DNA from 2 places in the Paraburkholderia sp. SOS3 genome. Region 2 is predicted to be linked to the other one. Evidence: predicted binding sites of a transcription regulator. Region 2 holds the regulator's gene; the other holds the start of a gene.
What was found. The regulator LexA, encoded in region 2, represses DNA repair genes until DNA is damaged. The targets are predictions, from matches to a motif close to ACTGTATNNNNATACAGT.
Positions count from the first base shown of each region.

Region 1: imuA (translesion DNA synthesis-associated protein ImuA) is a predicted target of LexA. The motif match lies at 1,450-1,467, and genes of this name have one in related genera.

Region 1 covers NZ_CP018811.1:3,178,977-3,184,029, forward strand. Annotated here, with positions in the region: gene BTO02_RS14170 (Y-family DNA polymerase) at 1-797, opposite strand, end outside; gene imuA (translesion DNA synthesis-associated protein ImuA) at 727-1,434, opposite strand; rRNA gene rrf (5S ribosomal RNA) at 1,778-1,891, opposite strand; rRNA gene BTO02_RS14185 (23S ribosomal RNA) at 2,081-4,964, opposite strand.
Region 2 covers NZ_CP018811.1:2,882,650-2,887,702, reverse strand. Annotated here, with positions in the region: gene nodI (nodulation factor ABC transporter ATP-binding protein NodI) at 1-145, opposite strand, end outside; gene BTO02_RS12895 (universal stress protein) at 547-1,011, shown strand; gene BTO02_RS12890 (DUF2939 domain-containing protein) at 1,039-1,716, opposite strand; gene BTO02_RS34780 (hypothetical protein) at 1,968-2,318, opposite strand; gene lexA (transcriptional repressor LexA) at 2,420-3,070, opposite strand; gene BTO02_RS12875 (sulfate ABC transporter substrate-binding protein) at 3,436-4,482, shown strand; gene cysT (sulfate ABC transporter permease subunit CysT) at 4,621-5,053, shown strand, end outside.

The sequences.
Region 1 (5,053 bases), 300 kb from region 2:
AGTTGTACGAGCAACCGGTGCGCGGCAAATACCGCACCGTCCGCATGCTCAAGACGATCAGGTAACTCGATGCGCGCGGAAAAAGTGGGCGGCAATTCGAGCCAGTCGAACAGCTCGGGCGCAACGCCGAATGCACGATCGAGCGAGTCGAGCAGATGCTCGCCGCAACGACGCTGCAAGCCCGCGCGCGGCAGACGACGCACATCGGCAATCGATTCGCAGCCGAGCCCCGTGAACCAGTCGGCAAACGGACGGATCTCCGGCACCGCATGCATCGGCAATGGCGCGAGCGAGCGCTCGAGCGAACTGATTTGCAGCACTCTGCGATTGCCGTGCTTCGCGAGCAACCACGCGCCCTGGCCGGTCGGCGCCGCGCTGATGCGCGCGGTCAGGCCGAACGTATCGAGCAACGCCTTCGCCTGTCGGCACAGCGACAGCACGCCGCCGAAAAGCCGTAGGCTCGCACCGACTTCGACAATAACCGTCGCCTCGTCGAGCAAGGCGACATCCGGTGAGAACTTCATCAGTGCGATGCCGACTTCTTGCTGCACGGCGCTTTCGCGTGCGATGTCGCGGTCGTATAAACGCGTCTGCGGCGCGAGCGTGTGCACGCCTGCCCGCTTCATGCCAGGACGCACACCGGCCGCGCGGGCCGCGCGATCGACGATGACCACCACGCCCTTCTCCAGCACGGCACAGCCATGCTCCGCACCGGCCGCCGCGCCCTCACGCAGCCACTTCGGCTGGAAGACTTCGAGGGGCAGCTTCGGCAAATGAACGGCGAGAAAGACGCGCATGACGGGAATACAGAACAGGTGTGGGTTGCAGGGAAATCGACAGAGGCTGCGCGCGCGTGGGACCTCGTCGTTTCACTATGTCGACCATCAGGCCTTCCGCAGCCGGTCGTAAGGCCAGCCGTAACGGAGCCGGCGATGAGCCTTGTGCGGCCGTAAGCGGCCGGACCATGATGAACAGCGTCTCGGATGATTGAGCAGCCAGATGCAAACGCCGCAACGACGATGCTTTTACGTGCTGCACCCACAGCAGGACTGCGCCGCAACTGCCGGCCTGAAGCATCTGCTCGGCTGACCATAATGCGTCGGTGATCTTCGTCGCCTTGATCTGCAACAGCCGGTCGAGCGACAGACCGATGTAGTTCAGACCCGGCCCGTCCGGTATATGCGGCGGCTTGATCAGCGCGATGGGTCGATCATTGAGCAGACTGAGCGCGGGCCGCAGAAGCCGCATTTCGCCGACACCCGGCTGCTCCACCATCAGATCGACGAGTTCACCGAGTGGCCACCCGCCACCGGGCAATTCGGTGGACAGGACCGGATAACCCGTGTCGACCGTCTTCCCACGCCCGTGCGCAAGCTGCGACGCTCGCCAGAGCGCCGGATGAATCTCTTCGGCAGGGATAGCGACGGGGGACATTGGTCGTAGGAAAAACCTGTATATTTATACAGTATCCTACACGCAATTCAGCACTCTGAACTGGCACTTTTTGAGATGCGCGAAACGAGATTCAGCTGAAGTAAGACGCGAAGTGAGACGCGAAGTAAGACGATTAGCCAGCTTTCAGGCTCAGTTGAGATAATCACTGAAAGCGGTTAGTTGAAGAATTGAAGGGCCGGCTTAGGAAGAACTTGATGGGGCGATGGACAGCACACCGCATATCGGGAATTCGATACTCACAGAGTGCTAATCGGTTTCAGCCGGCAGTAAACGCATCAACCCCGCTTTTGAGGGCGGGGTTGGTGTTTTCAACTGAGGGGGAGCCTGACGATTACCTACTTTCACACGGGCAATCCGCACTATCATCGGCGTGGAGTCGTTTCACGGTCCTGTTCGGGATGGGAAGGGGTGGGACCGACTCGCTATGGTCATCAGGCATGACGGGTTGTCCTGCTGCGCGCGGGCAGCCGGACCAATCGGGAAGAAGCGTGGTGTAGCAGGGGGTGGGTTGTGTTGTCTGGCACAACGCGGCTCACTCGACCGTGTGTCTGCGCTGCCCCCTGACGGGGGTGGGGTCCTGGTAGATGCTGGAGCATTAACCATGACCGCAAAACACACCGGTTATAGGATCAAGCCTTACGGGCAATTAGTATCAGTTAGCTTAACGCATTACTGCGCTTCCACACCTGACCTATCAACGTCCTGGTCTTGAACGACCCTTCAAGGGGCTCGAAGCCCCGGGGATATCTCATCTCAAGGCGAGTTTCCCGCTTAGATGCTTTCAGCGGTTATCTCTTCCGAACATAGCTACCCGGCGATGCGACTGGCGTCACAACCGGTACACCAGAGGTTCGTCCACTCCGGTCCTCTCGTACTAGGAGCAGGTCCCTTCAAATATCCAGCGCCCACGGCAGATAGGGACCAAACTGTCTCACGACGTTTTAAACCCAGCTCACGTACCTCTTTAAATGGCGAACAGCCATACCCTTGGGACCGGCTACAGCCCCAGGATGAGATGAGCCGACATCGAGGTGCCAAACACCGCCGTCGATATGAACTCTTGGGCGGTATCAGCCTGTTATCCCCAGAGTACCTTTTATCCGTTGAGCGATGGCCCTTCCATACAGAACCACCGGATCACTATGACCTGCTTTCGCACCTGTTCGACTTGTCAGTCTCACAGTCAAGCACGCTTATGCCATTGCACTATCAGCACGATTTCCGACCGTACCTAGCGTACCTTCGTACTCCTCCGTTACACTTTGGGAGGAGACCGCCCCAGTCAAACTGCCTGCCATGCACTGTCCCCGAACCCGCTTCAGGGTCCAAGGTTAGAACCTCAAACAGATCAGGGTGGTATTTCAAGGACGGCTCCACTGAAACTGGCGTTCCAGCTTCGTAGCCTCCCACCTATCCTACACAGACCGGTTCAAAGTCCAATGCAAAGCTGCAGTAAAGGTTCATGGGGTCTTTCCGTCTAGCCGCGGGGAGATTGCATCATCACAAACACTTCAACTTCGCTGAGTCCCGGGAGGAGACAGTGTGGCCATCGTTACGCCATTCGTGCAGGTCGGAACTTACCCGACAAGGAATTTCGCTACCTTAGGACCGTTATAGTTACGGCCGCCGTTTACCGGGACTTCAATCAGGAGCTTGCACCCCATCATTTAATCTTCCGGCACCGGGCAGGCGTCACACCCTATACGTCCACTTTCGTGTTTGCAGAGTGCTGTGTTTTTATTAAACAGTCGCAGCCACCAGTTTATTGCAACCCCTTCACCCTCTGCGCGCAGGCGCATCAAGCTACAAGGGCGTACCTTATCCCGAAGTTACGGTACCAGTTTGCCGAGTTCCTTCTCCCGGGTTCTCTCAAGCGCCTTAGAATACTCATCTCGCCCACCTGTGTCGGTTTGCGGTACGGTCAATGTGAAACTGAAGCTTAGAGGCTTTTCCTGGAACCCCTTCCAGTTGCTTCGCTCCCGAAGGAGCTCGCGCCACGCCCTTGAATTACGTGCCCGGATTTGCCAGAGCACCTTCTCCAACGCAGCGACCGGGACTTCCAACACCCGGACAACCTTCCGCGATCCGTCCCCCCATCGCATTTCACACTGGTGCAGGAATATTGACCTGCTTCCCATCAGCTACGCATTTCTGCCTCGCCTTAGGGGCCGACTCACCCTACGCCGATGAACGTTGCGTAGGAAACCTTGGGCTTACGGCGAGGGGGCCTTTCACCCCCTTTATCGCTACTCATGTCAGCATTCGCACTTCCGATACCTCCAGCACACTTTCCAGTGCACCTTCGCAGGCTTACGGAACGCTCTCCTACCATGCGCGCTTGCGCGCGCATCCGCAGCTTCGGTATATGGCTTAGCCCCGTTACATCTTCCGCGCAGGACGACTCGATCAGTGAGCTATTACGCTTTCTTTAAAGGGTGGCTGCTTCTAAGCCAACCTCCTGACTGTTTTAGCCTTCCCACTTCGTTTCCCACTTAGCCATATTTGGGGACCTTAGCTGGCGGTCTGGGTTGTTTCCCTCTTGACACCGGACGTTAGCACCCGATGTCTGTCTCCCGTGATTGCACTCTTCGGTATTCGGAGTTTGCTATGGCGAAGTAATCCGCAATGGACCCTTCAACCATGACAGTGCTCTACCCCCGAAGGTGAGACACGAGGCACTACCTAAATAGTTTTCGGAGAGAACCAGCTATTTCCAGATTTGTTTAGCCTTTCACCCCTATCCACAGCTCATCCCCTAGTTTTTCAACACTAGTGGGTTCGGACCTCCAGCACGTGTTACCGTGCCTTCATCCTGGCCATGGATAGATCATCTGGTTTCGGGTCTACACCCAGCGACTGATTCGCCCTGTTCGGACTCGCTTTCGCTACGCCTGCCCTAATCGGTTAAGCTCGCCACTGAATGTAAGTCGCTGACCCATTATACAAAAGGTACGCCGTCACCCGTTTCCAGGCTCCGACTGTTTGTATGCATGCGGTTTCAGGATCTGTTTCACTCCCCTCCCGGGGTTCTTTTCGCCTTTCCCTCACGGTACTGGTTCACTATCGGTCGATCACGAGTATTTAGCCTTGGAGGATGGTCCCCCCATCTTCAGACAGGATTTCACGTGTCCCGCCCTACTTGTCGTACACCTAGTTCTTCCACACTGCTTTCGCCTACGGGGCTATCACCCGCTATGGCCGCACTTTCCAGAGCGTTCGGCTAACAGTACAGATAAAGAGTACAGGCTGCTCCCATTTCGCTCGCCACTACTCTGGGAATCTCGGTTGATTTCTGTTCCTGCGGCTACTTAGATGTTTCAGTTCGCCGCGTTCGCTTCACATGGCCTATGTATTCAGCCACGGATACTCCATTCGGAGTGGGTTTCCCCATTCGGACATCTTCGGATCAATGCTCGTTTGCCAGCTCCCCGAAGCTTTTCGCAGGCTACCGCGTCCTTCATCGCCTGTGATCGCCAAGGCATCCACCACATGCACTTGTTCGCTTGACCCTATAACGGGTGTGTCTCCACGGACTTGCGTCCCTTCGACCACACGCACTACAGGCTGAGTTTTAGCGTGTCGCTGCCCGTTAGTGCTT
Region 2 (5,053 bases):
GCAGCGTCGTGGTCTTGCCGGCGCCGTTCGGACCTAGCAGACCGAAACATTCGCCGACCCGCACATCGAACGACAGGCCGTCGATGACCTTTCTGCCGCCGTAACGTTTTTCGACTCGATGGAATTCGATCGCGGCGTCGGACATAAGCGGAGCGTTCGATGACGATAGTTGATTGGACAAAGATCGCAATGACTCGCGATCGCTACGGGCGACGGCGAGACTGCGAGACAGCGCAACAGAACAGCGGACGACGAACGACGAACGACAGCTAGCGGCGAGGCGACACGAACAGCAGGCGCGACGGGATGTCGAATAAAAACGAAGCAGTCGTTCACGAGCTGGCCGCTTCGAAGCGTCGCCTATTCTAGGCCACGTCTTCGGGCGCGGGGCGGTCACCGCAAGGCTGCGACGGGCTTTCGTGCGGTGCCGCATGCGGCATCGAACGTGCTTGCGCGCACTTAGCGTTTTCCAGCCCTTGCAAGCGCAATTGCGGCGCACCATGATTGACTCGACGTCCGCGATTGGCGCGGAAGGGAGAAACGACAATGGCCAGCTACCAGAAAATTCTGCTGTGCTACGACGGTTCGCGCGAAGGCCGCAAGGCACTGCGCTGCGGTGCGGATCTGGCATTGGATCTGAAAGCGGAGACTCATCTGCTGTCGGTCGTCGACATGCGCTCGAGCATCGCGCAAAGCGCGGGCCTGCTGACCGACGTGGCGTGCGGCAGTTTCGAAAAGACGGCGCGCGACATCCTGCAAGAAGGCGTCGACTGGCTGACCGAGCGTGGCGTCAGGGCGCAAGGGCACTTTGCGTTCGGTCATCCGATCGATGAAATCGCGGCGCTTGCGGAAGAGCTGAAGGTCGATCTTGTCGTCGTCGGCCATCGCTGCCGGCATGGACTCTCGCGATGGTGGATGGGCGCGGGCAACACGCCGCTACTCGATCGCGTGTCGTGCAGCATTCTCGTTGCGTGTTCGTCGCCAGGCGAGGAGCAGTCGGCCGCGGCATGAGGCTCTAGCCGGCAGAACCGGCGCTGCCTACTCGCCGAGATCGACTGCCGCAAGCTTCCACGTGAAAAGCCCTTCGCGATGGAAAATCGCGGCATAGCGCGTGTCGCCGACACCGTGCCGATACGTGACGACGAACTCGTTGACGCCGCGATATCCGGCTGTGGTTTGCGGAGGCTGAGGCGGCTTCGAGCCGTTCGCGGCCGATGCTGTCGGTGCCGGTGATACGGGTGGAGCAGAGCGCGCAGCAGCGGGGTTGCCACCGTTTGACGACGAATCAGACGACGAATCGGACGACGAAGCCGACGCGTCCGGCGGCGCAGGCGGGCGCTCGCCCGGTTCGCCGCGTGGCGGCATTCCGTTGAGCAGCGCGGCGACGCCGTCCGGCGTCGCATACGCGTCGACGAGCGGCCCGATCAACGCGACACCGATCATGGCGCCCAGCGCGGCGAGCGGATTGCCGTGACTTTCCGCGCCGATTCTGCGTCTTAGCAAGCCCCCGAGCTGTTCCTTGAGACTCTCGCGAAGCGCCGGGAAATCGACGTATTCGTTGACTGTTGCCGCATCGCGCGCGTCGGCTGCGCGTTTCAGGCGGTTGAGTGCGATATACGGCGATGCATACGCGAAGGCCAGCGCGATCAGCACAACGATGACAACGACCGTGACCAGCACGGACCGCCTGACGCTGCCGGTCATCTTGTGATTCATGTGGCCACCGATGCGGTCATTTATCGCGCGTTGCGCGCAGCTTGTGCGAACCATCATCGTGCGGAACGTTCCTTTCATGGTGAATGGGGTGGTTTACCGTGGACCCCATTCTCGCTGAAACGATCCCGCAATCTTATGTACTTCATCGCGCCTCGGCCGTTCTCGACATGCGCGTTGGCGACATGCGCGTTGGCGACATGCGCCGAGACATGCACCTTCGCGATATGCACGTTCGCGATGAACGGGCGCGCTCACGCCGCTTGCGCGTGCTCCTCGGCGATGCAGCGGTCGATCATGCTGCACACGGCATCGACGGTGCCGACCATGATGAGCCGCGACGGCCCGTGATAGACGCGCACCGGCGCGCGGCGTGCGGGCTCGGCGTTGAGCGCGGCGTTCAGCGAGACGCGTGCAAACGCGGGGAGCGACGACGGCAACGACGCGTCGGCTTCGACCATCGACCGCTCATGCTCTTCGAAATCGAACAGCGAGCCGGTACGCGGCACATGCATCGCATCGAGCACGGCGCATGGCACGAGGTTGCGCAGGTGGCGCAGACGGCCGAACTGACGGAAGGGCAGCAAGCGGGCAAGGCGTTCCATGAATCTCTCCAGACGGTATCTGAAACTGAGCGAAACTGAGCTGAAACCGAGCCGAAACTGAACGGAAATCCGCTAACACTCGGCGCTAAATCAGCGGGAAATCAGAATTCACCTGGCCGGATCAGGCCGACCGCGATGCCTTCGAGCGCGAAATCCGCGCTGCCGGCCTCGACGAAGATGTTTTCGTAATCGGGGTTTTCGGCGATCAGTTCGATGCCGTTCGGCCGTCGCTTCAAGCGCTTGACCGTGACGTCGTCGCCAAGGCGCGCAATGATGATCTGGCCGTCTTTTGCTTCGCTGCGCTTTTGCACCGCGAGCAGATCGCCGTCGAGAATGCCCGCGTCGCGCATCGACAGGCCGCGCACTTTCAACAGGTAATCGGGCTTGCTCGAGAACAGCGCCGGGTCGCACGCATAGTGCTGCGCGATGTGCTCCTGCGCGAGGATCGGGCTGCCGGCTGCGACGCGGCCGACGAGCGGCAGCGACAGCTGCATGAGCGCCGCATGCGGCAGCGTGAACTGATGAGGCGCGTCGTCTTGTCCGGCCAGCAGCCGGATGCCGCGCGACGCGCCGGCCGCGAGTTCGATCACGCCTTTGCGAGCGAGCGCCCGCAGATGCTCTTCCGCCGAGTTGGCCGAACTGAAGCCCAATTCGGCCGCGATCTCGGCGCGCGTGGGCGGAAAGCCCGTGCGCTCGATCGCGCGGCGGATCAGATCGAAAACCTGCTGCTGTCGTGCGGTGAGTTTGGTCATGGCGCCACTGTATGGATGAACAGGTGACTGTATTTTTATACAGTATCCGGCGCTTTTCAAGCTTTACTTTAAGTTCGGCTCCCGATCCCCTCGTCGACAAGCCCTATCTTTCTTCACTTCGGAATTTCCGTCCGAACGCCGTGTCGGGCCGGCGTTACCACTTTTGCGTATTAAAAAATGAAGAAACATTATTTTTAATGATGAAGCGCCGCGGATAGACTGGCCTCAAATCGATATGAGGCCCGGCGGAGTAAGCAATTCGCGGGATCGGGAAACAGCGGCGAGCGGAGAAAACATCAATGAACGATCGCACTACGGGGTTCGCAGAAAGCGCGTCTGAGCGCAAGAAAACGTCGACGCCAAACATGGCGGCACGGCGGGAGACGACATGGCGCTCGACGGTGCGCGCGAAGCAATTCTTCGCTTCTCTGGCCATCGGTGCGGCTGCGGTGCTCGGACTGGCCGCACAGGCGCATGCTGATACGACGTTGCTCAATGTGTCGTACGACCCGACGCGCGAACTGTACCAGGACATCAATGCGGCATTCGGCAAGCAATGGAAGGCGCAGACCGGCGAGTCGATCACCTTCAGGCAGTCGCATGGCGGCTCGGGTGCACAGGCGCGCTCGGTGCTCGACGGGTTGCAGGCCGACGTCGTGACGCTCGCGCTCGCCTACGACATCGACGCGCTCGCGAACAAGGGTCTCGTCGATAAAGACTGGCAGAAGCGCTTGCCCGATAACGCCTCGCCGTACACGTCGACGATCGTATTTCTCGTGCGCAAGGGCAACCCGAAACACATCAAGGACTGGGACGATCTGGTGAAGCCGGGCATCGCGATCGTGACGCCGAACCCGAAGACGTCGGGCGGCGCACGCTGGAACTATCTGGCTGCATGGGCGTATGCGCTGCATCAGCCCGGCGGCAGCGAGCAGACGGCGAAGGCGTTCGTGTCGAAGCTCTACAGGAACGCGGGCGTGCTCGATTCCGGCGCGCGCGGCGCGACGACGAGCTTCGTGCAACGCGGTATCGGCGACGTGCTGATCGCATGGGAGAACGAGGCGTTCCTGTCGATCAAGGAGTTCGGACCGGACAAGTTCGAGATCGTGGTGCCGTCGGTCAGCATTCTCGCGGAGCCGCCCGTCGCGGTGGTCGACAAGGTCGTGGACCGCCATGGCACGCGCAAACTCGCCGAAGCGTATCTGAAGTTCCTGTACAGCGAAGAGGGGCAGGAGATCGCCGCAAAGAACTTCTACCGTCCGCGTTCGAACAAGGTGCCTGCGGCGCTGACCGAAAAGTTTCCGAAGCTTAAGCTCTACACGGTCGACGATACGTTCGGCGGCTGGACGAACGCGCAGAAGACGCACTTTGCCGACGGCGGCGTGTTCGATTCGATTTACTCGCCGCAGTAGTACTCGCGCTGCGGCGGATGCAGTCAGGCAAGCGCGCCTTCGGGCGCACTTTTGAGCGTGTAACCGAAGTGCCTGTTGCGCAGTGCGCGCACTGTGCATGACAGCGACCCGCGCAAGACTTTTGAAAGAGTACCCAGCATGACGACGTTGACCTTCCGCAAGCCGAGTGCGTTGCCGGGCTTCGGCCTGACGCTCGGTATCACGGTGGCGTATCTGAGCCTCGTGGTGCTGATCCCGCTTGCGTCCACGTTCCTCAAAACCGCAACGCTCGACTGGAGCCAGTTCGTGCGCGCGGTCGGTTCGCCGCGCGTGCTCGCGTCATACCGGCTCACGTTTTCCGCGGCGCTCGGCGGCGCATTGATCAACGCCGTGTTCGGTTTTCTCGTCGCGTGGGTGCTCACACGCTATACGTTTCCGTTCAAGCGCGTCGTCGATGCGATCGTCGATCTGCCGTTCGCGCTGCCGACCTCGGTGGCCGGCATCTCGCTTGCGGCCGTCTATGCGGGCAACGGCTGGATCGGCCGGTTTCTGGAGCCGCTCGGCCTCAAGATCGCGTTCACGCCGCTCGGCG